2 regions of the Paenibacillus sp. GXUN7292 genome follow, and region 2 is predicted to be linked to the other one. Evidence: a T-box and tRNA genes for the amino acid it is inferred to sense, from the RefSeq annotation. Region 2 holds a T-box; the other holds one or more tRNA genes.
The links. The T-box of region 2 lies ahead of ACRRU2_RS14845 (valine--tRNA ligase). A T-box ahead of a tRNA ligase gene usually reads a tRNA of that ligase, here a tRNA-Val.

Region 1 (15,693 bases), on a different contig from region 2:
ATTCATCTGTTCTTTAATTCGCTGATCCACCTTGGACAACAATGAAGGCTCCGCGCTAACCGTAACCCGTACATACGGCTTGCCTTCCTTATGGTAAAGCAGGCTGGGCTCCTGTGTTTTTACCAAACTTGCCACTTCCTCAATCGATCTAGGCCCTTCCTCAGTCATCAGCGTAATTTGCTTCAGATCGGACTCTGTCTGCGCGAGAGCAACAGGCTGCAATATAACGGGCGTTGCATGACCGTCAATTTTAATTTCGCCAAGCGGCATAGGATTAAACAAGCTTTGCAGCTGCATTGCGGTGTCCTGCCCTGTTGCTTGAGTCGCGTTAATCTTATAAGAATATACTGTTTTTTGCTCAGACTGATTGCTTTCAACCTTCAGAACGCCATCCACAGGCCTAATAGCTGTTACAATTTGTTCGGCAGCCTGCGCTAATTGCTCTGTATTTTCGCCCATAATATCTATAAATATGTTGCTTGAGCCGCCACCCATCATAAGATCAGTGGCAGTAACAAACAAGTCAGCTCCTGCGTATTGGTCTTGCAAAGCTAATATTTCAGCCATAAATTGCTCCACATTCGTCTGTTTTTTCAAGTGAAGCATAAATTGAACATTCGTTGCGGAGGAAACAGCTCCGAATTTAGCAGCCTCGGCGCTATTGCCCAGAGACATCATCACCCAGTCTACCGAAGCGTGCTGCGTTAAGTAGCTGTCCAGCCTTTCCCCTGCCAAAAGCACATCATCCGAAGGCGTATCGCCAGCATACTGCAAAGAAATATCTACATACTCTGCACTGGATGAATCGAGCGCTCCCTTGGGCATCGAGACATACAAGCCAATCGAGCCTGCAAAAAGCAGCAGCGCCAGAGTCAGAGGCAGCCATTTTCTATTTAAATTCCATCGAATAAAATGAGTAAACCATTCTGCGCCTTTATGCGGCGCTTCAACCGTATTCTTAAGCAGTACAGCGCTCAGCAGCGGCACGACTGTCAACGCAACGATCAGTGATGCGAGCAATGAATAAGCGACGGTAAGCGCAAACGGCAATAGAAAATCCTGCAAGGAGCCGCGCAGCAAGCCCATTGGCAAAAATACGGCTACTGTTACAAGCGTAGAAGAAGTTATCGCTGACGCCACTTCTTTCGTTGCTTCTTTTATTAATGAAATCGAGAACGATTCACGCTGCAATCTCCGATAAATGTTTTCTATGACGACTATACTGTCATCCACTAATCTGCCGACGGCAACCGCCACGCCACCCAGTGTAATAATATTAAGCGAAACTCCAGAAATGTGAAGCAAATAAAGTGTAATTCCTAACGATAGTGGGATAGAAACAATTGTAATAATGGTCGCTTTGAAATTACGCATAAAAACTAAAATGATAATTGTTGCAAATAAAGCTCCCAGCAGCACCTCCTGCAGCATGCTGTTCACAGATTGAACAATTGATTCTGCGGTACTAAGTATTATTGATACTTCTACGCCAGTATGGTCCTTATTGAAGTCAGCAACCATATCTTGTATGGCATTGCCTACCGATACCGCGTTGGCTTCTGCTGTTTTAGATATCGTTACCATAATGGCATCTTGTCCATTTAATCGCGTAATACTATCCTGCTGCTTGGAAACGTTTATGAAAGCAACGTCCTTAAGCGATACATGTGGCGCCACTGGCAAGCTTTCTAATGTTTTAATGTCTTCGATCTGATCATATAGGGCTATGTTAGCGGTATGACCGTCAATAATCTGTTCGCTAATCGCGGCTGATACGCCTCTTCCCTGCAGTATGGAAAGCAGGCTCTGTACGGGAAGGCCCAGCTCTGAAAGCTTCTGCGTATGAGGTTCGATCAAGACGACCGGATTGGACTTGCCATCTACGACGACTTGACCTGCGCCTTCAATATTTTTAATCTCAGCAAGCACATTTTTCAGCTGTTCATCCTTATCGTGCTCGCTCAGACCTTTTTCAAAGGTTACAACTAACCAGGATATCGGAATCATCGAGGTGTTCAGCTGTACGACAAAAGGCTTCATAACATTGCTTGGCAATGGCACGCCCGCCAATGCTTGCTCAACCTCCTGCTTCGCTTCCTTCATACTCGTTTTAGAATCGTAATTAATAATGATTTGGCCATAACCGTCGCCGGAAGTAGAGAAAATATCCTTTTTACCCTTAACAAATAAAACAGCTTCTTCAATCGGATTTGTTACCTGCTCTTCCATCGCTTTTCCATTCATGCCTGGGCCAATCGTCGTTATCATCACTTGCGGATTATCTGCAGCTGGCAAAAATTCCATCGGCAATCGGAAATAACTGATAACTCCCATAACTAATGCCATAAAGACTAGCAAGGCTATTGCTGCTTTATTGCGAAATGACCACTCTGTTAATTTACTCAACTTGAACGACTCCTTTATCCTCTGCAATAATTTCTTTCTGTAATAATCATAAGTTGAGGAGTCAGATTACATAATCGTCTCAAGTCCAGTATTTAGCAAATACTAGAGATTGAAAAAAAGTCAGACCTAAGTCTGACTTTTCACTAAGACCGCTATATAATTGAGAACAACATTCACTGCTTAAAGGTTGCTTTACTTCGATGCAGCCAATTGGCGGTGTTGATCCGCGCGCACAAAACCGAGTACGAGCAGAAGTGCAAGCGCACATAAAATGCCGCCTACCAAATATGGCAAGCCAAGCTCATAACCAATTTCATAAGTAAACAATATGGACCCTAATAGCGGACCGAGAATTCTGCCAAAGCTGTCCATCGAAGAGCTTAGTCCAGAGGCGACACCTTGGCCAACCGTCGTTTTTTGCGTAATTAACGACGTTACACAAGGCCGGATTAAGGAGTTCCCGATTCCAAATACAACGAGAGACAAAATGGTCCACCATAAGGAATGAGCGAATATGAGCATAAAAAATCCGACTGCTGAAAAAATAAGCCCCGCACTAATGAATAGCGGCTCCTGGCCTTTCTTGATCATTCGGCGAACGACGCCTCCCTGTACAAGCGCGCCTACCAAACCAACCACGAAAAATAATAAGCCAACTTGTCGAGGCGTTACATCAAAGCGACGCATACCGAAAAATTGCAGTGTCGCCTCCATTCCTGCTAAAGTGAATGTTACAAAAAAAGCGAGCACGTATAAATATTTAAGCGGTCCTTGAAATGCTTTCCAGCGCGATACAGCTTTCTCAGAAGCCTTCTTGCGCTGTTCAGGCGGCAAAGACTCCTGCAGCTTAATAAACGCCATTACAAACGTTAAGAGCGTAAATATGGCAGCCGCGAAAAAAGGCGTGTTAAGAGAAACAACGCTTAATAAACCACCTACACCAGGCCCGATCGTAAAGCCGAGCCCGATAGACATTCCTACAAGCCCCATTCCTTTCGTACGCTGCTCAGGAGGCGTGATATCTGCTACATAGGCAACGATAACGGAAGCTACAGCACCAGAGAACAAGCCGCCTAGCGCTCTTGAAATATACATCATCGTCAAGCTTTCGCCCGCCAAGCCGAATAGCAAAAAGCTGACAGAAAAACCGATCAGACCTGTTAAAATAATTTTTCTTCTGCCTATCCGGTCAGATAAATTGCCCCAAAGAGGCGATAATAGAAAGGACACCGCAGAATATAATGCCAGCATTCTCCCTGTATGTAGTTCAGCCCCGGTCGGATCAGCTTTTTGTATGATTTCCGGCATAACTGGAATTATAATACCGAAGCCAATAAATGTAATCATTAATATTGCCATTACAATGATCATACGACTATTTTTCATTCGTAATATCCCTCCATTATTTCATCGTACCATATTCTACTACTTTACAGGTTTGAACATTTCAAGAACAAATAAACCGCTTCCTGCATAACTAATTATTTCATTTTATGTAAACGCTCAAACACGATGATGTGCAGTCGTCTGGCGGTTTAATCGACTATTCGGACGAAAGAATGCCGCGAATTTTTACAAGCTTTCCTTTTTCAAAAAAAGACGCTTGCATTCCCCTTCTTTTTTGCTATACTCTACTTTGTTTGTACATCTGATGAAAGGCAGGGATGCTGGCGATGGATCACAATAAAACACCGCTCTTCACTGCGCTTCGCAAGCATGCGGAGCACAATCCCGTGCAATTCCACATTCCGGGACATAAAAAAGGGGTAGGAAGCGACCCAGAGTTTAGAGCATTTATCGGAGACAATGCGTTGTCAATCGATTTAATTAATATAGCTCCACTCGATGATCTGCATCAACCGACAGGCGTTATAGAAGAAGCCCAAAAACTTGCTGCACATGCTTTCGGTTCCGACTATACTTATTTTTCTGTACAAGGCACAAGCGGCGCCATCATGACAATGATACTTACAGTCTGCTCACCCGGCGATAAAATCATTGTCCCGCGCAATGTGCATAAATCTATTATGGCGGCGATTATTTTTGCCGGCGCAAGACCGGTATTTATATCCCCTGCTCGAGACAGCAATCTGGGCATCGATCATGGCATCACAACCCGTTCGGTAAGACGCGCCATTGAACGCCATCCGGACGCCAAAGGTGTACTTGTCATTAATCCTACTTACTATGGCATTTGCGCTAATCTTAAGGAAATTGTAGACCTGGTGCATAGCTATGACATTCCAGTGCTCGTTGACGAAGCGCATGGTGTGCTCATACATTTCCATGATAAATTACCGATGTCGGCCATGCAAGCAGGCGCTGATATGGCTGCAACGAGCGTCCATAAGCTGGGCGGTTCGATGACGCAAAGCTCTGTTCTCAATGTAAAAAGCGGAAGAATTAACCCGCAGCGCGTCCAAACGATTATAAGCATGCTGACTACAACTTCGACTTCCTATATTTTGCTTGCTTCGCTGGATACATCTCGCCGCAATCTGGCTTTGCACGGCTATGAAATTGCGGAAAAAGCTATAACGCTTGCAGAATATGCCCGCCAAGCGATTAATAAAATTCCTGGCCTGTACAGCTTTGGCGAAGAAATTCTTGGCGATGAAGCTACTTATGATTACGATCCGACCAAAGTGACGATCCATGTAAGACATTTAGGCATTACAGGCTATGAAACCGAAAATTGGCTGCGCGATCATTTCAATCTCGAAATTGAAATGAGTGATATGTATAATATTTTGTGCTTAATTACGCCTGGAGATACCTCAGATTCTGTTGGAATGCTAATCGAAGCACTTACAGCCTTGTCAGCGGCCTTCTTCGAAGGCGCTGAAGCACGCGAGCTCGTTGTGAAAATACCTGAAATCCCTCAGCTTTCACTAACGCCCCGCGATGCTTTCTATGCGGAAACAGAAGTCATCCCGTTTCGGGAATCTGCCGGCAGAATTATTGCCGAATTTATCTATGTGTATCCGCCAGGCATTCCTATTCTGCTTCCGGGCGAAGTAATTTCCCAGTCCAATATCGATTACATCGTCGATCATGTTGAAGTTGGCTTGCCTGTGAAAGGTCCTGAGGATCGCAGCATAGAATTTGTTAAGGTTATTGTAGAAGAAACAGCCATTTTCTAAATCAGCGGATCTTGAAGCGTTAAATTGGTAATGTTATTGTAAACATTACCAATTCATGCTAATATGGGGCTGGGGTGATCGAAGTGAGTCAGAGCGCATTTATTAAACTTGTGCAAGGTTCTGTGGATTTCGATTTAACGACTGCTGCTATTCAGAGCAAGCTTAAGCAATATTGCGATCAGGCTGCTCGAACCGGTGAACAGCTGGGCTGGAATTACGCTGACGCCGCCTTCCCTTACACGATAGTAGAATCTGAGGATGAACGCTGGTTTTATCTTAAGGGAGCAACCGCACACTACAACCATATTATTATGGGCATCGGCAATGCAGAGTGCTCGCAAGGAAATACCGTTCCGTGCATTCAAGTCGTTTTACCCAAAACAGCCACGCATGGCGACAAAGGAAAAGCTAATGAGTATTCTAAATATATGGCAAAGCAGCTGCAAGCTGAGCTGACTTTGTTCAATGGCCGGACTATTTATTATAATCCGCGCAAATAAAAGGGATGACCCATGTATGCTGCATGGGACATCCCTTCTTTTACTTTTATAGAAAGCCTATTGCTCAAGGCCTTCATTTTCTTTGCGCGCAATTTCTTCGTAAATAGCTGCAACGCGATCCCATTCTGCATCATCTTCAATGCCTACAAGGAATGCTTCGTCATTTTCTTCCTCGATACGGAAAATTACTCCGTCCGCTTCTGGATCTTGACGATCCAACAATACTGCATATACATTCTCTTCGGATTCAAATGTATAAACCATAACCATCTCACGCTCTTGGCCTTCGTCGTCTGTTACGATAAATACATGCTCCTCATGCTCATGATCATGATCATGTCCGCAGCCGCAATCTGCACCATGCTGATGCTCGCTCATGCAAGAAAACCCCATTTCATTTGTTATGTACACAGCTTATCCTAACACGTTAAATATATTCGGGTCAAACTGCACGGCAGGAAAGAACGCCATTTTTCTTCGAGCACTAGCTTATCTTGATGTGATCACTTTTTCTGAAACAGCGGTCCAATCATCATTCGCAGACATCTTCATAAAAAACTTAATCGTATACTTGCCGGCTGTTTCAAAGCGGTAATCAATTTCTTCAGTTACAAACCAGAAATTATCATTCTTTTGATTAACCGATTCAGTTTGAATTACTCTTTCCTTGCCCTTTGGATCAAAAATAGATACTTTAACCGCAGCTATGTCGGTTTTCAAATTATCGATTTGTGAAAACACATGAAACTTGTAAGAGCCTCGGTCTACAATTCCAAACGAATTTGAGCTTTTGCCTTGAAATACAAACATATGTACATTCGGCTTATAAATGACCGCAGCTTTTTTATTGCTGTCCCACTCGATTAGCGCTTGGAACGAGCTCGCAAGCTGTCTGAGCGGCAAATATGTTTTTCCTTCTATTAATGCTCCATCATCACCAAGCTCAGAGCCATTGAAAATTACACTGACTTTATTGGCAGCTGTATTAGCAAAAATCATACTGCCACCCCATACGCTTAAAAGCAATACTGCAACTGCTACTTTCTTCTTCATTGACATCTATGCAAGCCCTCCGTCCAAATGTTCTCGTCGTAGATGTATACTGCATTTCAGTCATAAAGTTGCGCCGTTCAACGCAAATAGTTGTTCTTTTTTAATAGAGATTTTTTTATACTACATTAACGAAAATTTTGATAAACTTCGCTATATCTCTGTCACAACCTGTTGAAATATGCGCTTGCCTGGGAAATATAACAAGCAGATGATTGATTATTTCCAAAAATATCATTATTATTTACATAAGCTATATAAGCAGCTTTTTTTATTTCATTTCTAATTACTCGGTTATTGGAGGCTGTGTATTGAACATTCAAATGGTTGGCACGGGCAGCGCCTTTGCCAAAAAACATTATAATAATAATGCATTAATAAAAAGCGGCGGCAAAACCATATTGCTCGATTGCGGAATTACATTGCCTCATGCGCTTTACGAGCTAGGTTATAATTTCGGTCAATTAGATGCTGTGCTTATAAGCCATATTCACGCAGATCATGTTGGCGGATTAGAAGAACTTGCTTTTCAAATGTTATTTAATTATAACCGTAAGCCATTATTGTATATTGCCGAGCCACTTATTTCGCCTTTATGGGAGCATACACTGCGCGGCGGCCTTACACAGGGTGAGCTTACTTCATTATCTGATTTTTTTGAAGTAAGACCCCTGAAGCCGAATGAATATGCGCCTCTGACCGAAGAGCTTTCCGTCATGCCAATTCAGACAGCTCATATTCCGGGAAAACCCAGTTATTCCTTTCTTATTAACGACCGTTTTTTTTATTCAGCAGATATGCAGTTTGACAGAAAGCTGCTCGAATTACTGCATGAACAAGGCGTCGAGACGTTCTTTCACGACTGCCAGCTAGAACCTCCCGGCAATGTGCATGCATGCCTGGACGAGCTGCTTACACTTCCTGAAGCGATACAGCAAAAAATGTGGTTAATGCATTATGGCGATGCCATTAGCGAATATATAGGAAAAACCGGCGCAATGCGTATTGTTGAACAAGGAAAAATGTATAGCTTTTAAAATTAGCCGCTATTTAGCGCAAGTTAGCATGTTAGCAAGTTAGCGCAAGCAAAAAAGCTGTCACGCTTTGAAGCGTGACAGCTTTTTCGTTAGTAAAACCGAACGTTAAAATGAGGGCAAATTGTCTAAATTGTTCGATGGATCGCCGTCTGCATCTCCGCGAATATACAATTCGCCGTCGCGGCCCTTGAAAAGATTAACGCCGCTAATATTTCCTGCATTTACTTCCTGCTTCGCCTGGTCATAATCCAGTACTCTTCCGCTGCACGTTTTAAAAGCTGTCAAATCGCCGTCGCCATTTTTTTGTACAGCTACAAAGCTCTCCCGCTTGCCCATTCTATTCTCAATGAAATCATGTGCCATTTATGTCATCCTCTCTTGCTGTCATTGTCAGTATGCAGATGTAAAACCATTGCCTGACACCTTTAATATTGTCCATTTTCAAGCGGGCTATTCATCATCACTTTGCGAGCTGGAACGAAAAAATCGCACTGTCGCTGCAATGACAATTACAATTAATACAAACATCCCACCTAGCCACACAACTAGCTCCACGACTTGATCTGCCATCTTATTCCCGCCTCTCATTATATTTCTATCAAACTATGCGCAACATGCATTGCTCATAACCTTAAAATAATGAATTGGTGAGAAAATGAGATGAATATATTGACAATGCCTTTTCAATTTGCTATATTAATATTTGCATCTGCATAATATGATCTGATAGCTCAGCTGGGAGAGCACCATCTTGACAGGGTGGGGGTCGCAGGTTCGAACCCTGCTCAGATCACCATAACTTAGAAGCTGAAAGCCTTGATACTCAAGGCTTTTTTTGTTATATAACAGATGATTGAAATATATAGTACAGATAAGATTTTCGCAATTGTTGTAAAATCGATGTGAATATCCACTCCCAACGACGCGATGTTATTTGCGGTGCGGTCATCCATGACCGTTAGAACCAAAAAAACAGTCTTTTTGTTGCATATGTGGACATTTATGTCCTTTAGAAGAAAATTCCTTCGAAATCTCTAGCTTTTTACCCGCTAACGGAAATTTCCGTCCGTTAGAAAGTAGAAGTTGATGAAAAATGAGCGCTAACGGTCATTAGTGTCTGCATCATAAGGATCAATTCGAGCTCAACACACTTATTCACAATTTTAACTAATGCATTATTGCCTAAGCTAAGAAAAAAGCACCGATCAGGGTGCCTGAGCTGCATTACTTTTCTATAGATTTTATCTTAATGGCAGGAACGCCAGCATATAATGAGTCCGGCTCACAATCTTTAGTAACAACCGCTCCAGCAGCAATAACGCAACCATCACCAACGGTAACACCTGGCAATATTGTTGCTCGAGCTCCGATCCAGCAGCCCTTTCCGATAGTCACTGGCTTGCGATCAGATTCACCGGCTCGTTTTGATGATACCGCCAAGCGTTTCTGCTTGGCTCGCAATATAAATGACTTCTTTTAATATACTCTACTTCAAGAATATTCCTTTACGACTAACGGCATAATATTTCTCGGAGGTGAGCTGCACATGAAATGTGTCTACTGTGAAAACTTGCAGCAAATAAAAGGAAGAAAACACCAATGTTACATATGCGCCATCGTTAGAGCCCGTTAACAGGTTATAAAACAACATCCTTCAACAAAGGGGCTGAGATGTATTGAATGGCATTCCGAAATTGCTCATGATAGCCGGTATCGTGCTTATCGTTATTGGATTAATTTGGGCTGGTTTAGGGAGGTTTATAAACCTTGGGCGTCTCCCTGGTGATATAGCAGTCGAAAAAGGAAGTGTAAAGTTTTACTTCCCCATCGTCACTTGCATAGTTATAAGCATTGTATTGTCAATTATCGCTTATATAGCTAGATGGTTTTTTAAGTGATACTATATCAGGTAATAATCCAGTAAGTGGGTATCATAGGAGGTAATCATTGGGCGGGATTTTTCATTTCTAAGTCTAAGAATATTTTTCAAAACAACGGAAACCTTAAAAAAGTACGAAAATAATAATAAGGAGGATTATCGTTTTGAAAAAAATATGCTCGTTTGCTTTTACCTTTACTGTGTTATTATCTTTACTGTCAAGCCCCGCCTATGCACTGGACAATAATCAAACGAATGTTATCCAGAATATTGATTTAACCACCCACCAAATGAACAATTACAAATCAAGCGATGGTGGAATGGATGGATACAGAGTAGATGGAAGATCTAACATAAATAATTACCGTACATCTGCTGTAGATAACAATAGAGGTACTAATTGGAGCTGGATTGGATTGCTTGGTTTAGCTGGTTTGTTCGGATTAAGAAACCGAGAAAGAGAACGTTCCTAACAAATGATTTTAACACCCCCTTTATCCAATGGGGGTTTTTCTTATTATGGAATATTTGTTGCTTAGCTAAAGCGGTTTGCAATTTGAAAAGCACTGCTGCTGCTCTTCTAAAAATCGTTACGGTGCATATATTACATTAGGCTTTTCATTATCTATTAAGAAAGGGATTATATATGAACCGCAATAATAATGATTTAGATCAGTTAGATAAAGATATTCTAATCGCCAGAATTGCTTTCATCGGATCATCAATCACACTGCTTGGTGATGGTTTATCTGCTGTTGCCGCCGGGCTTGCTTTAGAAGTGTTAGAAAACCCAAGCGAAACAAGATTTCAAAATCATACATTGCAGATAGACTCTACTCAAAAACAGTTAGACTATTATATAAACGAATTAATAAAAATTAGAAAAGTGATCAGATAAATAAATGAATTGCTGTGGCTTCTGCTGCTAACTGCCTAACGTCCATAGCAACTATCTATTCTCATGTGTATGTTATGCTTCCCCCTCCCCTCTATTAATGCCATCATTCCATCAGCAAAATCTATTGGTTCTTTATTCTTGTTACTTTCTATTGTAATTATCGCCCCCCAGGCTTATTCTTCGGGCTTTTTGGGACAACCCTCAAACAAATATTAGATAACCCTAATCACTTTTGAATTGGGTGATAAAAACGCCCCTAGGAGCGCTGCTTCATAAACTTTATTTCACTTTATTAAATAATCTGCAGCTTCAGCTTTCTGCTGCAATGCGTCCATTGGGTATTTTTCAACTATTGTTGAGCACACTATACAAAATGAATGGTGTGGAGGTTCGCTATGACTGAAAAAGATGGTTTTATCGAAGAAGAACGAAATGAATTTACTGATCTTGCTACAGTTGAATCTCAACGCAATGACTTAATCGCTGAAGAATTCCCTGAAGGTCCTTATGGTTCGACCATTAATGCTGAAAAATTAGGAAAAAGTACGCCATGGCGCATTGATCAACGCTCCCCTAATGCATTTGATTATGAAAACCGAGAACTTCATGCAGGAATGGAACGTGAATATGAAGGTGACCAAGGTCAAGGCAATGCTGCGCTAGATACTTTCAGAGAACCTGACGATGATAGTCTTGTTGAAGGTGAGGAGGGTTAAAACCCTCCTTATACCTGCTCTTGCATCGAGTTAATTTATATATAGTCAGCGATTTGATTGAAAACTCCTCAATAATCTCCGGATCGATTCCGTAGCATTTTTTAAAACCTTCCATGTCCAGATCATACTACATCCCTGGCTGTTCTATTTTGTCCAGCATGATGCTCACAATTTTCTCCGTAATCAACGCATTCCTATTCTCGTCCGGCTTGCTAGATAATAATATACGCGAGAGATTAATAGCCGATTTAGAGGCGTTACTCAAAGGCAGCATTTTTTATCTCTTTTCTTGCAACCTATACATTGACAGAAACGTCTATAAAACAAACGCTGCACAATCGATAAAAGAGGTGAAATTATGAAAACTAAAAGATTTTTTCTGTTAATGATGGCACTAATGCTTACTCTCGTATTTACTCAAAGCGCTTCAGCATTCACAGACGTAACAGGACATTCGCAAGCTTCTAAAATTAATGAATTGCAGAAAAAGGGGATTTTAAGCGGCAATGGAAAGGATCAATTCATTCCAAACCGTTCTTTAACCTATGCCGAAGGAATTTCCTTACTAGTTAAAGCTTTTGATATTAACATCAACCATATCCGTTTTGTCAAAATGCCTGAAGCGACAGATTCCTTCCCTAATCTGGACAATGACGCCTGGTATGCAGATGCTTTTATCAAGGCATTCTATAACGGGTTGGATATTCCGAAAGATGTGAAAGCCAATGATCTTATGACGCGCGAACAATTCGCACATCATTTGTTCAAAGCTGTTATTAAGCAAGGCGACTTTGCCTTCATAGAACTTTATATGATGTTTGAGGATCATGATAAAGTTTCTGAGCCGTATCGAGACAGCGTGCAAAAGGTGCTAATTTCTAAATGGATGACGCTGGACAAAGATTTCTTCAACCCTTCAGAAGCTATTACTAGAGGCGATGCAGCAGGTGCTGTATATGATGCTATCGCTTTTGTAGAAAAGAACAAAGCTTTGCAGCCTGTGTCTCCATTAGATAATGTACGCCTCGAAAAGACCGCTATTAACGATGAGGTTAACAAAATAACTATTCACGCAACTGTTCCGCATCCGGGATATGGAATGAAGATCAATTCCATTTCATTCGAGGGCAAAACAGCCTTCATCCTGGTAGAGCCTGTAATGCCTGATCCTGATAGAGTTTATCCTCAAGTTATTACTGATATAAGTGTAGATACGTTTATCAGTTCCGCATACAAGGCTGAGCTTATTTATGCTCAAGCTTCTTCTGATACGAGCGACTCCAGCTCCAGCAGTTCAAGCGGAGGCGGCAATTCGGGTCATTCAAGCGCAGCAGCGGCGCAATAAACACTAGTGTACTTGTTTCAAAAATCGACTTTAACAACTGTTACAATAAGAAAAGCCGGCAAGAGAGCAGACCCCAAAAGGGACTTTCCTCTAGCCGGCTTTTAATTTTTTATATCGTTAAGTTTTAATAGCATAAACCCAAATAGCTCATTTATACATTAAGCAAGCGCCAATCAATCTCTGTTTGTCCATGCTGTCTCAAAAATTGATTGGCTTTTGAAAAAGGCTTGCTGCCAAAAAAACCGCGATGCGCAGACAACGGACTAGGATGAACGGACTCAATGATGCAATGCTTATTGGCATTAATCATTTTTTTCTTCTCTTGCGCATGCTTTCCCCATAACACAAATACTACCGGCTCCTCGCGATCATTCAACAATTCGATGATGCGATTTGTAAACTGTTCCCAGCCAATCCCTTGATGCGAGCCTGCTTGCCCATCTTCGACTGTCAAAACTGTATTCAGCAGCAGCACTCCCTGCTTTGCCCAGGTGTCCAAGCAGCCATTCTGCGGCGTCTCGCAGCCTATATCGCTAGCAAGCTCCTTAAAAATATTGCGCAGCGATGGCGGATGCTTTACGCCCTCCATGACAGAAAAGCTCAAGCCATATGCCTGTCCAGGTCCATGGTAGGGATCCTGGCCAAGAATGACAACCTTAGTTTCAGCAAATGCAGTCAAATTCAAAGCATAAAATAAATGGTCTTTTTTAGGGTAAATAATCTTTTCCTCATAGCTGCGTTCCAGTTGCTCTGTCAAAGCAGCCATATACGGCTTATCCTGCTCTTCTGCAAGAATTTGCCTCCAATCTCCTTCAATAGCAGATAACATTGCAAATTACCTCCAGCACTATCTTCAAAGTTATGATTCTATTATTATATCACATACTTTTCACGTTTTAGAAACTGTGTCGAATGCTAGGAGGGTATCGATTAATTGTGGATCGACAGCTTCGCTAGAATCGCTATTATGTCCTACAATCACCAATAGCGTTCCAACTTGATACTTTTCATAACCGACAAAAAAAGTCCTGCATGCTGACTTGCAGCATACAGGACTTTCTTTCAACCTTTTCTCTCTTAGCAGATCTGATCTATGTCGCTTCAATACATTATGTATTCAAATGGTGCCGAGGACCGGGATCGAACCGGTACGGTAGTCACCTACCGCAGGATTTTAAGTCCTGTGCGTCTGCCAATTCCGCCACCCCGGCAAAGGAATGACTATAAAGTGGTGGGCCCTGAGGGACTCGAACCCCCGACCAATCGGTTATGAGCCGACCGCTCTAACCAACTGAGCTAAGGGCCCTTAAAATAAGGTTATGTAAATTAGATCATTTTAAGGTTGGTTGCGGGGACAGGATTTGAACCTGTGACCTTCGGGTTATGAGCCCGACGAGCTACCGAGCTGCTCCACCCCGCGTCATCGTTCTTAAAACTTTTTGTAAATGGCGACATCAATTAATATACTATAGATCGATATATACAGTCAAGCCTTTTTTCAAAAAAAATATTGGTAAACTTTTTGGATGATTTTTAGTGGGTATAATCAGCATTAAACTTATCGTTTTTGAACGCCTTAAATTATTATGTTTTTAAAAATCTTACTCCGTAACGGCCCTTTCTTGAACGGAATATTTCGATTTCACGAGCCTGTTCAAAACCATACAGCCAGCCGTCATTTTCCATCCTGCGCGCTAAGCAGCCGGCTTGAAATTTTGTTTCGTATAATCGGATCCAGTAAACCCACTTCAAGCGTATCCCTCTCTTTCACAGCTGTTCATTTATATAATTCCCCCGGATATTGCACTGCATACTCTTCAGACATATAAAAAAATCAAAAAGGCTCGTCAGTGCGCCTTATAGACACTGACAAGCCTCTTCTAATATTATAAGTGCTTTCGAGTTAACAATTAATACATAGGTCTAGGCATCGGCATCACGCCTATACCGCCATCACCTTCTGTAGCTGTACGTTCAAGCGCGGCATTGCCTTTCGTTTCCCATTCCGCAAGCGCCTCTTTGGTGTCTTTATCGCCAGCTATGACCTGCTGGAACAGCTCATAGCCATAGCCTTGCGCTTCCCATATGCCCGGTTTTTCACGATAAATTTTTTCGTCATTGTTAGTAACTGGAGGATAAGGGCGCAATGTAGTAAAGGCGTCCAAATTGTACTGCAAACCGCCAATCGGCTGTAGGAATTCTTTTCTGGCTGCCATCTCGTACAAGCTTCTTGATTTGATCTTAGCCCAATCCTTGCCATTAATAAATTTAATGAAGTCCCAAGCTCCTTCTGGATTTTGAGCACGGGCATTAATGCCCATCAATTGATTAAGGCTGATATTTCCACCAACGCCTGGTGTCGACGGATCGGTAGGAAGTGTTACAACATCCCAGTCCACCATTTCAAAATCTTTGATTTTTGAAGCATTATCGCCTATTTTTTTCAGCTCATTAATATAGTAGTAATCAGAAATCATCATGCCTACTTTTCCAGTTACGAACAGATCTCCGTAAAAAGGATCCTGAGCACCGGATTCATTTTGCTTTTCGTAGTACAAGTTCATATATTCCTGATTGGGAATAACTTTATCCTTGTGCAATGAAATTACCGTATCCCACACCTGCTGCCATTGCGGGCTGTTAATGAGCATTTTGTCAGCATTGTCATCCCACATGCGCAGTTGCAAGGCGTTGCTGTAGTAATTGATATCGCTGAATC
Region 2 (15,693 bases):
CAATTCTGCTTCGTAACGCGGCCATTGCGCAAGAGTGATCGATTCACCTTCATGAGGAAGATGCTGCCAAATTTCCTCACTTATAAATGGCATGAACGGATGAATAAGACGCTGCGTGCGATCCAATACATACACGAGCACCGATTGCGTTGCCCGCTTTGCTTCTTCATCAGTCCCGTTCAAGCTGAGCTTGGAAAATTCAATATACCAATCACATAGATCATCCCAAATGAAGTTGTACAGCAGCCGGCCTGTTTCACCAAATTCATAGCTGTCAATTAAGCGGGTAACGTCTTTGACCGTCTCATTCAAGCGATGCAAAATCCAACGGTCAGCTGTGCCTAGCTTGCCAGTCAAGTCGATATCCTTCGCTTCAAAGCCTTCCAGATTCATCATCGCAAAGCGGGAAGCGTTCCATATTTTGTTTGCAAAATTACGCGCCTGCTCTACCTTCTCGGTACGGTAGCGTAAATCCTGGCCAGGTGTGCTGCTTGTAGAGAGCATAAAGCGCATAGCATCAGCGCCATACTGCTCAATAACTTCAAGCGGATCTACACCATTGCCGAGCGATTTAGACATTTTTTGGCCGTCGCGGTCACGAACAAGCCCGTGCAGCAGCACATCTTTAAACGGCATTTGATCCGTAAACTCAAGAGCTGTAAATATCATTCTAGCAACCCAGAAGTAAATGATATCATAACCCGTTACCATGACATCAACTGGGTAGAAGCGTTTCAAATCCTCAGTTTGCTCCGGCCAGCCCAGTGTTGAGAACGGCCATAAAGCGGAGCTGAACCATGTATCAAGCACATCGTTGTCTTGAATCAAATGATCGCCTGCAAGATCCTCGCGCGACACATGCATCTCGCCAGTTGCCTCGTCATACCAGGCAGGTATGCGGTGGCCCCACCACAATTGTCTGGAAATACACCAGTCGCGAACATTCTCGATCCAGTTCATATATATTTTTTCGAAGCGGTCAGGCAGGAAGTTAACGCCTTTTCCTTCCTTCTGCGCTTTAATTGCTGCTTCAGCCAAAGGCTTCATCGCTACAAACCATTGTGTGGACAAATACGGCTCAACTACTGCTCCGCTGCGCTCGCTGTGCCCAACCTGATGCACATGCTCCTCAATCAGCACGCATATGCCGCTTTCCTGCAGATCAGCAACAAGCTTCTGACGGCATTCAAAACGGTCCATTCCTTTATACGGGCCAGCTTCATCATTCATAACGCCGGACTCATCCATTACGATGATTTGCGGCAGCTGATGGCGCTCGCCCACTTCAAAGTCATTCGGATCATGTGCAGGTGTTATCTTAACTGCTCCCGATCCAAATTCTTTCTCCACATACTCATCGCCGATAATCGGAATTTCTCTGTTCACAACTGGAAGCAGCAAGGTTTTTCCGATCAAATGCTTGTAACGCTCATCCTCAGGATGAACCGCAACAGCTGTATCGCCGAGCATCGTCTCAGGGCGAGTTGTCGCAACAGTAAGATGTCCTGTTCCGTCAGCTAATGGATATTGCAAATGATACAAGCGGCCGTTAACCTCTTTGTACTCTACTTCAATATCAGAAAGCGCCGTTCTTGCAGCCGGATCCCAGTTAATAATTTTTTTGCCGCGATAAATAAGCCCTTTGTTATATAAGGAAACAAACACCTCACGAACAGCCTTGGAAAGCCCTTCATCCAAAGTAAACCGCTCGCGCGAATAATCAAGCGAAAGGCCCATCTTCGCCCATTGATCGCGAATCGTGCCTGCGTATTGATCCTTCCATTCCCATACCTGCTCTAGGAAAGCCTCGCGGCCTAGATCATGGCGCGACAAGCCCTGCTCGCGCAGCTTTTGCTCCACCTTCGTTTGTGTCGCGATGCCGGCATGGTCTGTCCCTGGCAGCCACAACGTATCGAAGCCCTGCATTCTTTTTGTACGGATTAAAATATCCTGCAATGTAAAATCAAGCGCATGCCCGATATGAAGCATGCCTGTTACATTGGGCGGAGGTATTACGATCGTAAAGGTTTCAGCCTCCGGCCGTTTTCCTGCTTCAAAGTAATTTCCTTCCTGCCAATATTTATACCATTTCTGCTCGGCAGCTTTTGGATCATACGTCGTTGCCATTGAAATATTCGCTTGCTTATCTGACATAACTTCCATCCTCCACAAATCAACTTGGCTAAGGATAAACGGCTCCGCCGTCTTTCGCTTAAACGAACTAGGCGCGTTTACCGGTGAAATATAAGAACATCATAAGGGAACACAACTTATACATGTCTTATATTTAAAAATAAAAAACCTTCCATCCTCACAATAAAGGACGAAAGGTTCTGCTTCCGTGGTACCACCTTTGTTCCATGCGGCGATCGCAGCATGACACTCAAACACGATAACGGCTGTAACCGGCCTGACTTAGTCGACGATCAATATCGATTCAATCGGGCAACTCCAGGGCGACTCGTGTACAGCAATAACCTGCGGAACCTCACAGCGCAACGGCTCCGCTCTCTGAAGGCTGACTGTGCACTATTCCCCTTCAACGTCTTTCAAAACATATATAATTAATCATACATTTCTTGTTGACTATAGTCAACCTTTGTTTCATTTAGCTTGATAAAATAGAAGGCATCGGAAAAATGTACAAAAAGCTGTCGTTAATGAATATGCGCAGCAAAATTGGGGCGATGTACTAGGTGTCGATGAATGTTTTACTTATATCGTATACGGGAAACATCCTTATGCATCCGCCTCATTTGATCACGGCATGAGAGACTCTTTTTTTCATAGAGTTACTGAGCCGCCCAAACGGCACTCCGATGGTGTGAGACCTGTCTTTTTACGGAATATTTGCGAGAAATGCCGCACATCAGGATAACCGACTCGCTCAGCTATTTCACTTATTTTCAGCTCAGACTCCCGAAGCAGCAACATCGCCCGGTCAAGCCTCTGTTGGGTTACATAATCCTTAAAGCCATGCCCCGTCTTCTGCTTAAACAGCTGACTGAAATATACAGGGTTTAAAAATACGAATGAAGCAACCTTCTCAAGCGTCAGCTCTGCTGCAAAATTAGTGTGGATATACTGCAGCGCGACCTCAACCGCCTTTTCACCGCCGCTTGCATAATGATCATACACTTTTGATTCTGACATCTTGCGCATTAGTCTAATCTGCTCAGGAACGCACGATATATTATTAATAAGGCCGGAATGCAGTACTTGAAAGGGTATTTTCAAATAGCGTTTTAAATGGGTCCGCAGCTGTTCGATCAGCTTGCCAAGCTCTTCCCCTTCACGCAATGTGACGAGCCCGAGCAGATTTTTGCTGTCTATGCTTGCAACAAAGCCTTTTCCTGCACAATCCATCAGCTCAGATAACACATTATCGACAATGAAATGCTCCAATCTTAAATCAGCTTCTCCGTCCATCCTCAGCATAATGAGATGAAAATACGGATGATCTCCGATTATAGGTGATATATCGATACCTCCCAAATCGAGATTGGACGCCCAGCGAGCCGTAACAGCCTCGCGCAAAAATCTTAAATTTTGCGTGAGCAGCTTCACTTCTTTTAACCGTTTATTTTCTGCAGCGATTTCCTCATCCATTTCTTTTAATTTCTCGATGAGGCTATCTTTCCCGATCGGCTTCAGTAAATAATCCTTGGCGCCAAGCCGGACTGCTTCCTGAGCATACGCAAATTCTGAGTATGCCGAAATAACAATCCATTTGATATGGGCGAGGCGCCCCCGTGTCAGGCTGATCAGCTCCAGTCCCGTCATACCTGGCATTAATACATCCGTAAGGACAAGATCAATCGCCGCTTTTTGAAGCAGCTCAACCGCTTCAGCAGGGCCGGCAGCAATAAAAACCTGATGCTGTGGAAAATGATTGCGGATCGTTCTCTCGATTCCGTTGCGAATGACACTTTCATCGTCCACCACGAGAATATTCATCGCTTATCCTCCTCTCTGTCAAGCACCGGAAAGGATGCCGTAACAATCGTTCCCTTGTCAAGCGTGCTCTGTATTTGCAGCCCATAGCTTTCACCAAACATGAGGCTGATGCGCCGATGTACATTAAGCAGACCAATGCTTCGGCGTTCCTCCCGTTCATTGCCTGCTTTCTCGGCATTCTCTCTGCCTGCGAGCGAATGAACAACCCGTTCGAGCGTCTCTTGCTCCATGCCGACGCCGTCATCTTCTACAATAATTTCCAGCTTTCCTGCTGCATGCCTAGAGTATACCCTTAGCACACCTGACCGATTAAGCGGCTCCAGTCCATATTTGACCGCATTTTCAACGATTGGCTGCAAGATCATTTTGGGAACTAATGTTTTAAGCCAACGCTCCTCTACCTCAATATAAAGATTTGCCCGTCCGCCAAGCCGAGTTTCTATAATTGTAAAATAATGCTTGATTTGCTCCAGCTCCTGCTGCAGCGAAACGCGTGATGCTTCTTCCCAGTCGCTGCTGTAGCGAAAAATTTTCGACAGCGCCAAAATAACTCCGCCCAGCCGGTCATTCTCGCGCTCATCCAGCATCCAATAAATCATATCGAGCGTATTAAAAAGAAAATGAGGGTTTACCTGGGCCTGCAGCGCCTGCAGCTCTGCATGCTTCTCACTAATCGAAGCCAGCTTGATGCGCTCAATCAGCTCATCCATCTGCTCTACCATTCGATTAAATGAGCCTACTAGAACATTAAGCTCACCGTAAGATTCGACATGCACTCTTCCTTTAAAGTTGCCAAGCTCCACCTGTTTCATCTGCTGGATTAGCCTCTTGAAAGGCGAGGAGAATGAACGGGACACAAGCGTTGCTAGAATAGTAGCTGCAGCTACCAGCACTAATATAACCGTAAGCAAAAATTGCTGCGTTTCCTTCAGCTCCAGCTGCAGCTCCCGGCTCGGCGTGACGCCGAGCATCGTCCACTCAGCCATCCCGATCTTGGCAGCAGTGACTAAAGCATGATCGGTCCCATGTACTATTATTTCCCCCTCGCGCAAGCTGTTGGAAAGGTTTGCAGGCAGCTCGGTATCATCCTCGCTAGTCCGAATAATATCCTGACCTGATGCGTCCTGTATGATGACATAACTGCCTGGACCTAGGCTCGCATTCGACAGCGCTGAGTATATCGCTCCTACATCTGTTTCGATCAGAAAGACTCCGATAGATTTCAATGCGGTAAGCTCATATAATTGCCTGCCGAATGCAAAAACTGGCTGACGTATCCCCCCGCTCATTAACGATTCAGGGTATACGCCGAGCCATCTCATTTCTCCGGTCGATTGCTGCAGCTCCGCAAACCAGGCCATCTCGGAATAGTCCCGGACTGAGGCTCCATTGGAACGGTCAAAGCTGAACACTTTATCTTCGTTAGTAACAATATGAATACCTAATATATCGCTGCGGGAATAAAAAATAGCGCCTATGCTATCAGTAATTCGTCTCTCCAAATTAACGGCTTCGACCGTATCCGCAATAGCGTAATTCTGCAGGAGCCTCATTAAATCATAATTGCTGTTCAGAGATTTTGTAACGCTGTCATAGCCTTTCAGCAGCAGATCGAAAAGGCCGACCGTCTGCGATATATTTTTCTCGGCAATGGTGACGACCTTCTCTTTTATTTGATCGGTTGCGCGCTGGTAATAAGCAAAGCTGACGATAGCCAGCAGTCCTAGCGAGCTAAGCAGAAATATAAGAAACAAGCGATTATGAATCGATTGAAAATTTTTCATGCTTTCATATTACCCCTTAACGGCGCCTGCTACCATGCCTTTCGTAATTTTCTCTGACAGCAAGAAGTAAATAATAATTACCGGCAAAGCTCCAAGCACTAGAAAAGCGCCTATCGCTCCATAATTGACGGAGTATTGGCTGACAAAGCTGTATACCCCGAAAGGAAGTGTTTTAAGCCGCTCCGATGATATAAAAGTCGCAGCCAAAATATATTCATTCCAAATGTTAATAAAGGTTAAAATCAAAACCGTCATGATCGGCGGGATGGAAACAGGAAGTACGATGCTCCGAAAGATCCGGAATGCTCCTGCTCCGTCCATAATAGCGGATTCTTCTATCTCATGCGGAATCGTTCTCATAAAGCCGCTCAGAATAAATACGGCTATCGGAATCTGGAAGGCAACATACGGCAAAATAAGTGACAGATGCGTGTTTAATATGCCTATAGTGCTGAACATAATCATAAGCGGCAGCAGCGTGCTCTGCAGCGGAATCATCATCCCTAGCAAAAAGAGCAGCAGGACGAGCTGGCCATATTTCCATCTGAATCGGGTTATTGCGAAAGCGGTCAACGAAGCCAGAAGCAGCACGCCTGCCATAGTAATCGAAGTAACAAACAAGCTGTTGGACAAATACTTCCAGTAGCTGCCGCCCTCGATCGCGGCAGTGTAGTTCTGCCACTGCCACTTGGCTGGCAAAGCAAAGAAGCTGCCTGATAATATTTCTTCATTTGTCTTGAAGGAATAAAGAAAAAGCCATAGCAGCGGATACAGCTGCGTCACAAGCAATAGTGACAAAAGGAAAAAAATAATTATTTTCATAACAGAAAAGCTGCGGCTGCGCTGATCGGTTGCAGGCGCTGTCTTTATATTTCGACTCATTTCAAGCGCCCCCTTCTAAACATAACGTTTTTCCAACCGTTTAAACAAATAATTGATCACGAGCGTAGCGATTAAGCAGACCATGACTAAAAACGAAGCTACAGCGCTGCCATAGCCGTATTTCTGCGAAAGAAACGACATTTTATACATATGGCTTGCAATTACGTCGGTTGCGTTCGCCGGACCGCCACCCGTCATAACCATGATTAAATCAAAGGATTGCAGCGAGCCGATAAAGGAAAGCACGACTGAAATTTTAAAAATAGGCACAATCATCGGCAGCGTAATATAACGGTCGGCCTTGAACCCTTCTGCGCCATCGATTTTAGCGGCTTCATACAATTCTGCCGGAATATTTTGTATGCCAGTAAACTGAATGAGCACGTGGTAGCCCAAATATTGCCACAAAGCAACGAGAATGATCGCAAATATAGCATATTTTGGCTCTGTAAGCCAGGCATGCGTCCAGTCATTCAGACCGAGTTTAATGAGTATTTGGTTAATCATGCCGCCCATAGAGGCAGGATCATATATCGTTTTCCATAGCTGGCCAATGACGACTACAGATAAAATAACAGGAAGAAAATAGCTCGATACAAAAAAATTTGGCTTGCGTACAAATCTGCTGATTAAAATAGCGACAAAGAGCGCAATCGGAAGCTGAATAAGCATAGAAAATCCGGCAAGCATAAACGTCCGGCCGACAGAAGGCCAAAAAACTGGATCAGCTGTCAGCATTCTATTAAAATTTGCCAAACCTATAAATTTAGAAGCGCCAATGCCATTCCAATCCAGCATGCCGCTATAGATCGATATTAAGATCGGTACGAATACCAGGCAGCAGTATACAAACAAGCAGGGCAGCACAAATGCCACAATCGTCCAGCGGGACACTTTCAGCACATTCACGGCGTCTCACCTCTTTCAAAGCCGCTTGCAATCTGGAAAGGAGGAGCGCCGGGCTTCCCCTTTCCAACTAGCTTTAGCCATGTTTAATTGTTTTCCTCATAGGCTGTCTGATGTTCCTTAGCGATAGCCGCTGCATCTTTTTTCGATACAAAAAGACTTTGAATGCTCGTTAGATGCACTTGAGCCGTACCCGGATTCATTGTATTGTCGAAGGCCAGATCGCCGCCCTTCACATCTTTGAACAAGCCCAGTACGTCCATTGCCATATTTGAGTAGCCTGCTGCTTTAAAATCTCCGTCAATATTTTGAGCAACACCGACGGCACCCTTCACGTCAAAAGCTTTTTTCGGATAGTTGATCATAAAAAAGTTGAGGAAATCAAGCGTTTCAGCTAAATGCTTGCTGTTTTTCGATACAGCGAACGCACTGCCCGGGGCAAGCATGAACTCATTCACATCCCCTTTTCCTCCTACCGTAGGGAACTTGAATACACCGACATTGTCATTCGCATTCACCTCGGAGGTTTCAATACCGCCAGTCGCCCAGCTGCCCATAAAGTACATCGCCGACTTGCCTGTTTTAAACAAATTCTCGCCAGCATTATAATCGAATGAAGTCGCACCTTCCTGGAAAGCACCTGCCTGCACTAGAGACTGGAATGCATCAACGGCTTCCGTAAAGGCCGGATCCTCAAAAGTTTTGCTGCCATCCAGCACTGCATTCAGGAAGCCAGGTCCTTGATTCGTGCGCAGCAATATATTCATGAATAAAAATGATCCCGTCCAAGTATCCTTCTCACCGATCGCAATTGGCGTAATGCCTGCTGCCTTCAGCTTCTTTACTGCTTCCACCATTTCTTCAAAGGTTTGCGGCACCGTTACACCCGCTTGCTGGAACAGCTCTTTATTGTAATAGACGATCGCTATATTATTGCCGTCTGGCAAAGCATACAAATTGCCGTCGAAGGTATAGTAGTCAAGAATGCCTTCCTGGAAAGTTCCCTTAAGGCCGTTCTTTTCCACCATCTCATTAAGCGGTGCGAACAGGTCTGCATCTACGAACGGCTGCATTTGAGCTGCCGGATTCACAATTGTAATATCAGGCACTTCCTTCGATGCCGCTTGTGTTTTCAGCTTGAGCTTCTGCTGGTCTGTATTTAAAGAATCCAGCTCGATTTTAATGTTTTGGTTCGCTGCTTCGTATTCGCTTACAATATCACGCAGCATTTGATACTTAGGGTCGGTCGGATCGGGATAAATGTTTTGGAACGTAATCGTTATTTTCTCGTTGTTACCTTTATTCCCTTGATTACTCGTGCCGCCTTGGTTGCTTTGATTTCCCTGATTTCCTTTATTTCCTCCATCAGACGTACCGCCTCCGCATGCAGCAGTCAAGCTGAACGCCGTAATAAGTGCAACCACTGCAGACAGCCATTTTATTTTTCCCTTTGCCATAACATCTTCCCCCTCGAATCATTATGAAGCTATTATGCTTTAGATTGGAGAGGCAAACAATAAAGTTAATCAAGAAGAGATGTTTGTTTTTTATAGATAGCCGTTTGTAAATTGAGTCTGATCTGCAAAAGACAAACAGGCTGCCGCCAAGATTCAATAACGATCTTGGCGGCAGCCTGTTTGCATTATGCCTTATGAAGGTATATATATAATTTGCCCTTCGGATACAGATGGCTCAGAAAGACGATTGTGCTGCAAAATCTCTCGCGGATTAAGACTGTAGCGCAGCGCAATTTGTTCCAGCGTCTCTTCACGCTGTACTATGCATAGCCTGATCTTTTTAAAGCTTTGATCAGAAGCGCTTTTATTTAAAAACATTTTTTTCCATTCCACTTCTTCCTGTTCTTCTGTACGCTCTTGTTCTTCAGCGACTGCTTCTATATCGCTCTGTACAGCCGCCTTGCGCGCAGCGCTTTCTCTCTTGCTCGATTGCAGCAGTGAGCTGATTCCTAAACCGCTTTGCTCCTCGCCTGACTCGCTCACAGGCTTCGCATTAAAGGCAATTTGCAAGCTCTGCTTCTCAGGCGCAGCTTCTTCGCGAGGGACAACAGCTTCATTATGCGCAAAAGAAAGCTCTGTTTCTTCCGCAGTATCCTCCAATTGCTCGAATGACGCCTCCTGCTCAACCGCTGTATACTGTGGACGTTCTTCTTCTTCCTCAGCTAGATCGGAATCCTCATAAATCTCCTCATTTTGCTCTGCATTTTCCGGATCACGCAGTACAGCAGCAGAAGCTTGATAAGAAAGCTGTTCCGCTTGCCATTGCGCCTGCCACTTAGCCTGCTCCTCAGTTTGCCAATTCTCTGCTGCTTCCTCACGGTCATCTGCTGCGAGCTCTACCGTTTCCTGCTCCCACTCTTCCTCATCTGAATCAGAAGCGGCAATGTTATCCCATTGCTCATCAAGCTGCTCTTCCGGACGCTCCTCTTCTTCCTCTTCTTCCTGCTCTTGTTCAGCATCTTCCTCGCTATCATACGCGTGATCAGCGGCATACTCAGCCTCGGCCTCTTCATCCTCATCGCTTGACCGGTCGTATGATATTTCTTCTTCATCCTCCTGCACTATGTAGGAAGAAAAATGGGGTTGATATTGGGAAGATTCGAATTGCTGCGCATGAAGCTGTACTTCATCCGCCCGCTCATGTACAGCGGTGTACACCTCTTCGCTCCAGTTATTTTCTTCCTCATCCAATGATTCTACAAGCAAGCCCTTCAAAGAAAGCACGCCTGTAATATTCAAAGTACGCGCAGACAATATATCAACATCGAAATTGTCAATATCAATCGATATATCATCAAGACGAGAGACCCTGCTCATCGGCAGCGAAATTTCAACAGGAATGCGATGCTCCAGTACTAATAGGCCGTCTTGCTCCTCTTGGCCGCGATAAACGCCGTTCAGCAGCAATTGACCTCTTAATATGGCTTGTTCCCCTTCATCTATAACTGCAATACGGGGAATGAGCTCTATTTCCTCCAATTCATCTATCGCCGCTACATCTTCAGGCAAATGAACACGCTCATAAACATCAAATCGAAGACCATTTGTTTGATCTGACACGCTACAGTCCTCCCTCCATAGGTTGAATGCATTGTAATTAACGGATACATCCACTACTTATCTATATGGTAGAATAGTCATAAGCATGCCTATCAAATTGTTAGTCTTTCATTTGCTCTGCAAATTTTTTAAGCCATTCCGGCCAAGGAGCCTCTACATTTATACGCCGACCTGTAATCGGATGAGGAAAAATAAGCCTTTCCGCATGCAGCGCCTGATGTCCCAGATTTCCAACGCCCCCATATAAGGAATCCCCTATTAAAGGATGGCCCATATCACTCATATGAACTCTGATTTGATGTGTTCTGCCCGTTTCAAGCTGCAAGGCTGCAAGCGAGCAGTCGCTTCCTCTTGCCAGGCATTGATAATGCGTAACAGCCATCTCGCCGCCCTGCGCAACCCTTCTCTTGCCGCTTATATGCCTGTCCTTGCCAATAGGCAGTTTGATGACGCCACTATTTTTTTTCAGCACGCCATGAACGGCAGCTATGTAATAACGTTCAACCTGATTGCTCCGCATCGCCTCATCCAGCCGATATTGCGCAAGGTCATTTTTAGAATAAAGCACAGCTCCGGACGTATCGGCGTCAAGCCGATGAATATGCCTTACAGGAAAAGGCTCCTCGCAGCCAGACATTGCATATTGCGCCGCTGCGATATCGAGCACGGCTGTTTGCCGCTCGTTGGCTTCATGAACCGGCATGCCAACCGGCTTGAGCAATACAAGGCAATAATCATCCTCATATAAAACTTCAATCTGCAGCTTTTCTTGCACGCGCATAGCCTTTACGAACAACGGCTCCTTCTTCAGATCAACCTTCGGAAAGGCATGCAATTGCAAAAAATGGCCGCGCCATTTCATTCCGCCTACAGAAAACAAACGATTTATCCACTTGGCAGGAAAAAATTCTGCTTCTATAAGCCACTGCTTAACGAGATGAACGTGACTTCCCGGTTCTGGCAGCTGCTTTGTTATGCGATCAGCATCAGAAGCTCTCCCGATTTCCCACCTTGCAATAAGCTCCCAATCCAGCTCCATCCATTCTCCCGATCGATTAATAGCAATATGCCAATCCATGTCTTACCCCCAACTGCATAACAAGCCTGCTCTACCGATCAGTAGCGCAGGCTTGCCAGTTATTATTGCTTACAATTTGTATATGCTTTATAAGCAGCACAGGCTACAGTCTGCTTAGCGCCTCGCTATGTGCAGCAATTGTAGCTTCTATATCTTCATCAGAGTGGACTGCTGACACAAACATGCCCTCAAATTGAGACGGCGCCACACTTACTCCCAAATCAAGCATGGAAGAGAAATATGCTTTGAACTGCTCCAGATTCGATGTTTTGGCAGTCTCATAATCAACGACCTTCTGATCGGTGAAAAACGGGCAAACCATTGAACCGACCCGATTGATTGTTGCATCAATGCCATGCTTCGCTGCATTGCTTTTAAAGCCTTGCTCCAGTCTCATCGATTGCTGCTCCAGCTGTTCATAAACAGCAGGCGTTAACAGCTTCAAGGTTGTATAGCCTGCAGCCATTGCAAGCGGATTTCCGGAAAGCGTGCCAGCCTGATAGATTGGTCCGCTAGGCGCAATCATCTCCATAATCTCGCGTTTTCCGCCGTATGCTCCAACCGGAAGCCCGCCGCCGATTACTTTGCCAAAGCAAGTAAGATCCGGTTTTATATCAAATAAGCCCTGCGCACAGCTGTAGCCTACCCGGAACCCTGTCATAACCTCATCAAAAATTAACAGGCTGCCATATTGTACCGTAATGTCTCTAAGCCCCTGTAAAAAGCCAGGAAGCGGCGGAACGACACCCATATTGCCTGCTATCGGTTCAACTATAATACAAGCTATTTCCTCGCCGAATTTTTCAAAAGCAAGCTTGACCGATGCCAAATCATTGTAAGGTACAGTAATCGTATGGGCCGCAATTTGCTCCGGAACGCCCGGGCTGTCAGGCAGCCCCAATGTTGCGACGCCAGAGCCTGCTTTAATCAGCAAGCTGTCCGCATGCCCATGATAGGAGCCTTCAAATTTCATAATTTTCGATCGTTTTGTATAGCCGCGCGCCAATCTAAGCGCACTCATCGTAGCTTCCGTTCCTGAATTAACCATCCTAACGATATCAACTGAAGGCACGCGCTCGCACACAAGCTCAGCCATCAATGTTTCCAGCTCTGTAGGTGCGCCGAAGCTTGTTCCTTTTTCAGCTGTTTTCTTAATGGCCTCTACAACCTCTGGATGAGCGTGGCCCATAATAAGCGGTCCCCAGGAAGCAACATAATCAATATAGCTGTTGCCGTCTATATCAAAGACACGGCTGCCCTCGCCGCGCTCCATATAGACAGGAGTCAAGCCTACTGAACGGAAAGCGCGCACAGGGCTGTTGACTCCGCCCGGAATGACTTTTTTCGCTCTTGCAAATGCTTCAGCTGAACGCTGATCATTTCTTACCCGCGTTTGTTCATTGTTCATGTTAAGCTTCCCCTCTCAGCCAGCGAACCGCATCCTTCGCATGGTAAGTAATAATAATATCTGCTCCGGCGCGCTTCATGCTTAGCAGCGTTTCCAGAACAACCGCCTGCTCATTAATCCAGTCATTAGCAGCAGCAGCTTTCACCATCGAATACTCCGCACTCACATTATAGGCTACTACAGGCAAATCAAATTGCTCCTTCAGCAGCTTCAAAACGTCCATATAGGCTAAGGCCGGCTTAACCATAAGCATATCTGCTCCTTCAGCCGTGTCGGTCTCCGCCTCGCGAAGCGCTTCCCGTACATTGGCAGGATCCATTTGATACGTTTTGCGATCTCCAAATTGCGGTGCCGAATGCGCTGCCTCACGGAAAGGCCCGTAATAAGCGGAAGCATATTTCACAGAATAGGACATAATCGGAATATGCTCAAAGCCTGCTGCATCCAATCCTGCTCTTATCGCCTGCACGAAGCCATCCATCATATTCGATGGAGCGATAATATCAGCGCCTGCTTCCGCTTGGGAAACTGCGGTGCGAACAAGCAGCTCCAAGGATCGGTCATTATCTACCGTAGCCGTGCCAGTACCTTTATCCGCTATTATCACTCCACAGTGGCCATGATCTGTAAATTGGCACAAGCAAGTATCTGCAACAATCAGCAAGTCTGGCACCCATTGTTTAATAGCTCTTGCTGCCTGCTGGACGATACCGTCCTGCGCAAATGCAGAGCTGCCCTCCGCATCTTTATAATCAGGCACCCCGAATAATAAAATCGCTTGAATGCCAAGCTCTGCAATTTCTTTAATTTCTGCTTCCAGCAGATCAAGCGAATAATGATATACGCCTGGCATCGAAGGAATTTCCTCTTTTACATTGCTGCCATGCGTCACAAACAGGGGATAAATAAAATCATTCGGCGTAAGCACTGTCTCCCTTACTAAATTGCGAAGTGCTGATGTTCCTCGTAAACGGCGGTTTCTTACTATCGGAAATGTCATTTTAACGATCCTCTCCTGCTTTATTCGTATAATTTACTATAGCCTCCAGCATATGCTGCATCGTAGAATGCTCCGCCTCTATGGCTGCTTCAAGACCTATCGATCGAATCGTCTGACTCGTCAGCGGCCCGATGCTTGCAAGCGGCACATGCTCCAGCAATTGCACCGGGTTGCCTATCCCGTTCTGCAGCAGCATTTCAACAAAATAGTTTACGGCAGAAGAGCTGGCAAACGTAATGATATCTACCTCCCGCCGCTTAAGCCACCCCAGCGCCTCAAGCTCATGAGCTTGAGCAGCAACTGTGTAATATACGGTAATTTCAACTGCATCTATACCAATGTTTCTTAACGTGTCTGGTAAAATTTTGCGTGCCAGATTGCCTCTAGGCAAAAGCACCTTTTGTCCAGGATGAACCAGGCCTTGCAGCAGCTCCAATAAGCCTTCCGCATGATAATGATCCGGCAGCTGCTCAACATGCAGGCCGTATTTTTTTAAAGCTTCAGCGGTTTTCGGCCCCACTGCCGCAATGCGGGCTTGAACGAATCGCTTCAGCTCCAGCTGCATATCATCCAGCCAATACATAAAGTGTTCAACGCCGTTCACACTAGTAAAAACAATCCAATCGTAAGTTGGAGCTGCCAGCAAAGCCTGTTTAATCTGGGCGATTACATCCGTATCATCTGGTTTCTTTATATCAATCACTGGCAGCTCGCAAGGAATGCCGCCAAGCTGCGCAATGCTTTCCATAAACTGCTGCGACTGAGAGCGTGCTCGAGTAACGACAATCCGCATGTCTAACAGCGGTTTTTCTATGTTGCTATGCACCTTTTTCTCCGTTTCCACACTCTCACCGCCAAATCTGTCTGACTGTTGCCTAACGATAGCTGGGTTATTCGTGCTTAAGTTGCTCAAGAATGCGGTCGGCACCGTTAGCCAGCAACAATTTCGCGACCTCTTGGCCAAGTGCCTCCGGATCGTGCCCGCGACGAATTTCCTTTAACAAGACGGAGCCGTCAGCAGAACCCACTATACCTGTGAGCTCAATAATCGGTGCTGCATTTGCAGCGGAAGTGTCTGGGAATAAAACCGCATTAGCGCCGATTGGCACCTGGCAGCTGCCTTCCATCGTTCCCAGGAAGCTGCGCTCAGCTCTAACCGTTCTATCCGTGTCTGGATCATTGAGAAGCTGCAGAAGGTCCCTAATCGCACCGTCGGCTTCACGGCATTGAATGCCAAGCGCTCCTTGGCCTACAGCAGGCACACAAATATCCTCTGGAATTAAAGCGGAGATACGATCCTCCCAGCCCATGCGAGTCAGTCCTGCAGCTGCCAGCACGATTGCGTCCATGCCTTCCGTCTCAAGCTTGCGTATGCGGGAATCAATATTGCCTCTAATAAATTGGATCTGCAGATCAGGTCTTGCATGTTTAAGCTGACAGGAACGCCTCAAGCTGCTAGTTCCGACTTTTGCTCCTGGCGGCAGGTCCGCAAAGCTGCTTCCCTTGCGCATAATCAAGCAATCCTGTGCAGACAGCCGTTTGGGAGTAGCGCCGTTCATTAAGCCTGCAGGCTGCTCATAGGGCATATCCTTCATGCTGTG

Region 1: it encodes a tRNA-Val, which carries the amino acid that the T-box ahead of ACRRU2_RS14845 (valine--tRNA ligase) is inferred to sense. The anticodon was not compared.

The regions. Positions count from the first base shown of each region.
Region 1 is NZ_JBOZWO010000001.1:314,383-330,075, reverse strand. It holds gene ACRRU2_RS01465 (efflux RND transporter permease subunit) at 1-2,406, opposite strand, end outside; gene ACRRU2_RS01460 (MFS transporter) at 2,599-3,792, opposite strand; gene ACRRU2_RS01455 (aminotransferase class I/II-fold pyridoxal phosphate-dependent enzyme) at 4,080-5,549, shown strand; gene ACRRU2_RS01450 (DUF1885 family protein) at 5,633-6,049, shown strand; gene ACRRU2_RS01445 (DUF1292 domain-containing protein) at 6,107-6,427, opposite strand; gene ACRRU2_RS01440 (stalk domain-containing protein) at 6,539-7,108, opposite strand; gene ACRRU2_RS01435 (MBL fold metallo-hydrolase) at 7,423-8,136, shown strand; gene ACRRU2_RS01430 (DUF3892 domain-containing protein) at 8,242-8,472, opposite strand; tRNA gene ACRRU2_RS01425 (tRNA-Val) at 8,857-8,932, shown strand; gene ACRRU2_RS01420 (acyltransferase) at 9,361-9,597, opposite strand; gene ACRRU2_RS01415 (DUF2905 domain-containing protein) at 9,813-10,034, shown strand; gene ACRRU2_RS01410 (WGxxGxxG family protein) at 10,180-10,488, shown strand; gene ACRRU2_RS01405 (translation initiation factor 2) at 10,662-10,913, shown strand; gene ACRRU2_RS01400 (hypothetical protein) at 11,309-11,629, shown strand; gene ACRRU2_RS01395 (S-layer homology domain-containing protein) at 11,988-12,974, shown strand; gene ACRRU2_RS01390 (uracil-DNA glycosylase) at 13,126-13,803, opposite strand; tRNA gene ACRRU2_RS01385 (tRNA-Leu) at 14,097-14,185, opposite strand; tRNA gene ACRRU2_RS01380 (tRNA-Ile) at 14,204-14,280, opposite strand; tRNA gene ACRRU2_RS01375 (tRNA-Met) at 14,318-14,394, opposite strand; gene ACRRU2_RS01370 (hypothetical protein) at 14,559-14,726, opposite strand; gene ACRRU2_RS01365 (ABC transporter substrate-binding protein) at 14,885-15,693, opposite strand, start outside.
Region 2 is NZ_JBOZWO010000016.1:99,313-115,005, reverse strand. It holds gene ACRRU2_RS14845 (valine--tRNA ligase) at 1-2,163, opposite strand, end outside; T-box leader at 2,317-2,552, opposite strand; gene ACRRU2_RS14840 (response regulator transcription factor) at 2,785-3,957, opposite strand; gene ACRRU2_RS14835 (cache domain-containing sensor histidine kinase) at 3,954-5,741, opposite strand; gene ACRRU2_RS14830 (carbohydrate ABC transporter permease) at 5,751-6,563, opposite strand; gene ACRRU2_RS14825 (carbohydrate ABC transporter permease) at 6,639-7,532, opposite strand; gene ACRRU2_RS14820 (extracellular solute-binding protein) at 7,616-8,986, opposite strand; gene ACRRU2_RS14815 (LysM peptidoglycan-binding domain-containing protein) at 9,179-10,606, opposite strand; gene ACRRU2_RS14810 (RluA family pseudouridine synthase) at 10,707-11,684, opposite strand; gene hemL (glutamate-1-semialdehyde 2,1-aminomutase) at 11,788-13,092, opposite strand; gene hemB (porphobilinogen synthase) at 13,094-14,092, opposite strand; gene ACRRU2_RS14795 (uroporphyrinogen-III synthase) at 14,094-14,936, opposite strand; gene hemC (hydroxymethylbilane synthase) at 14,983-15,693, opposite strand, start outside.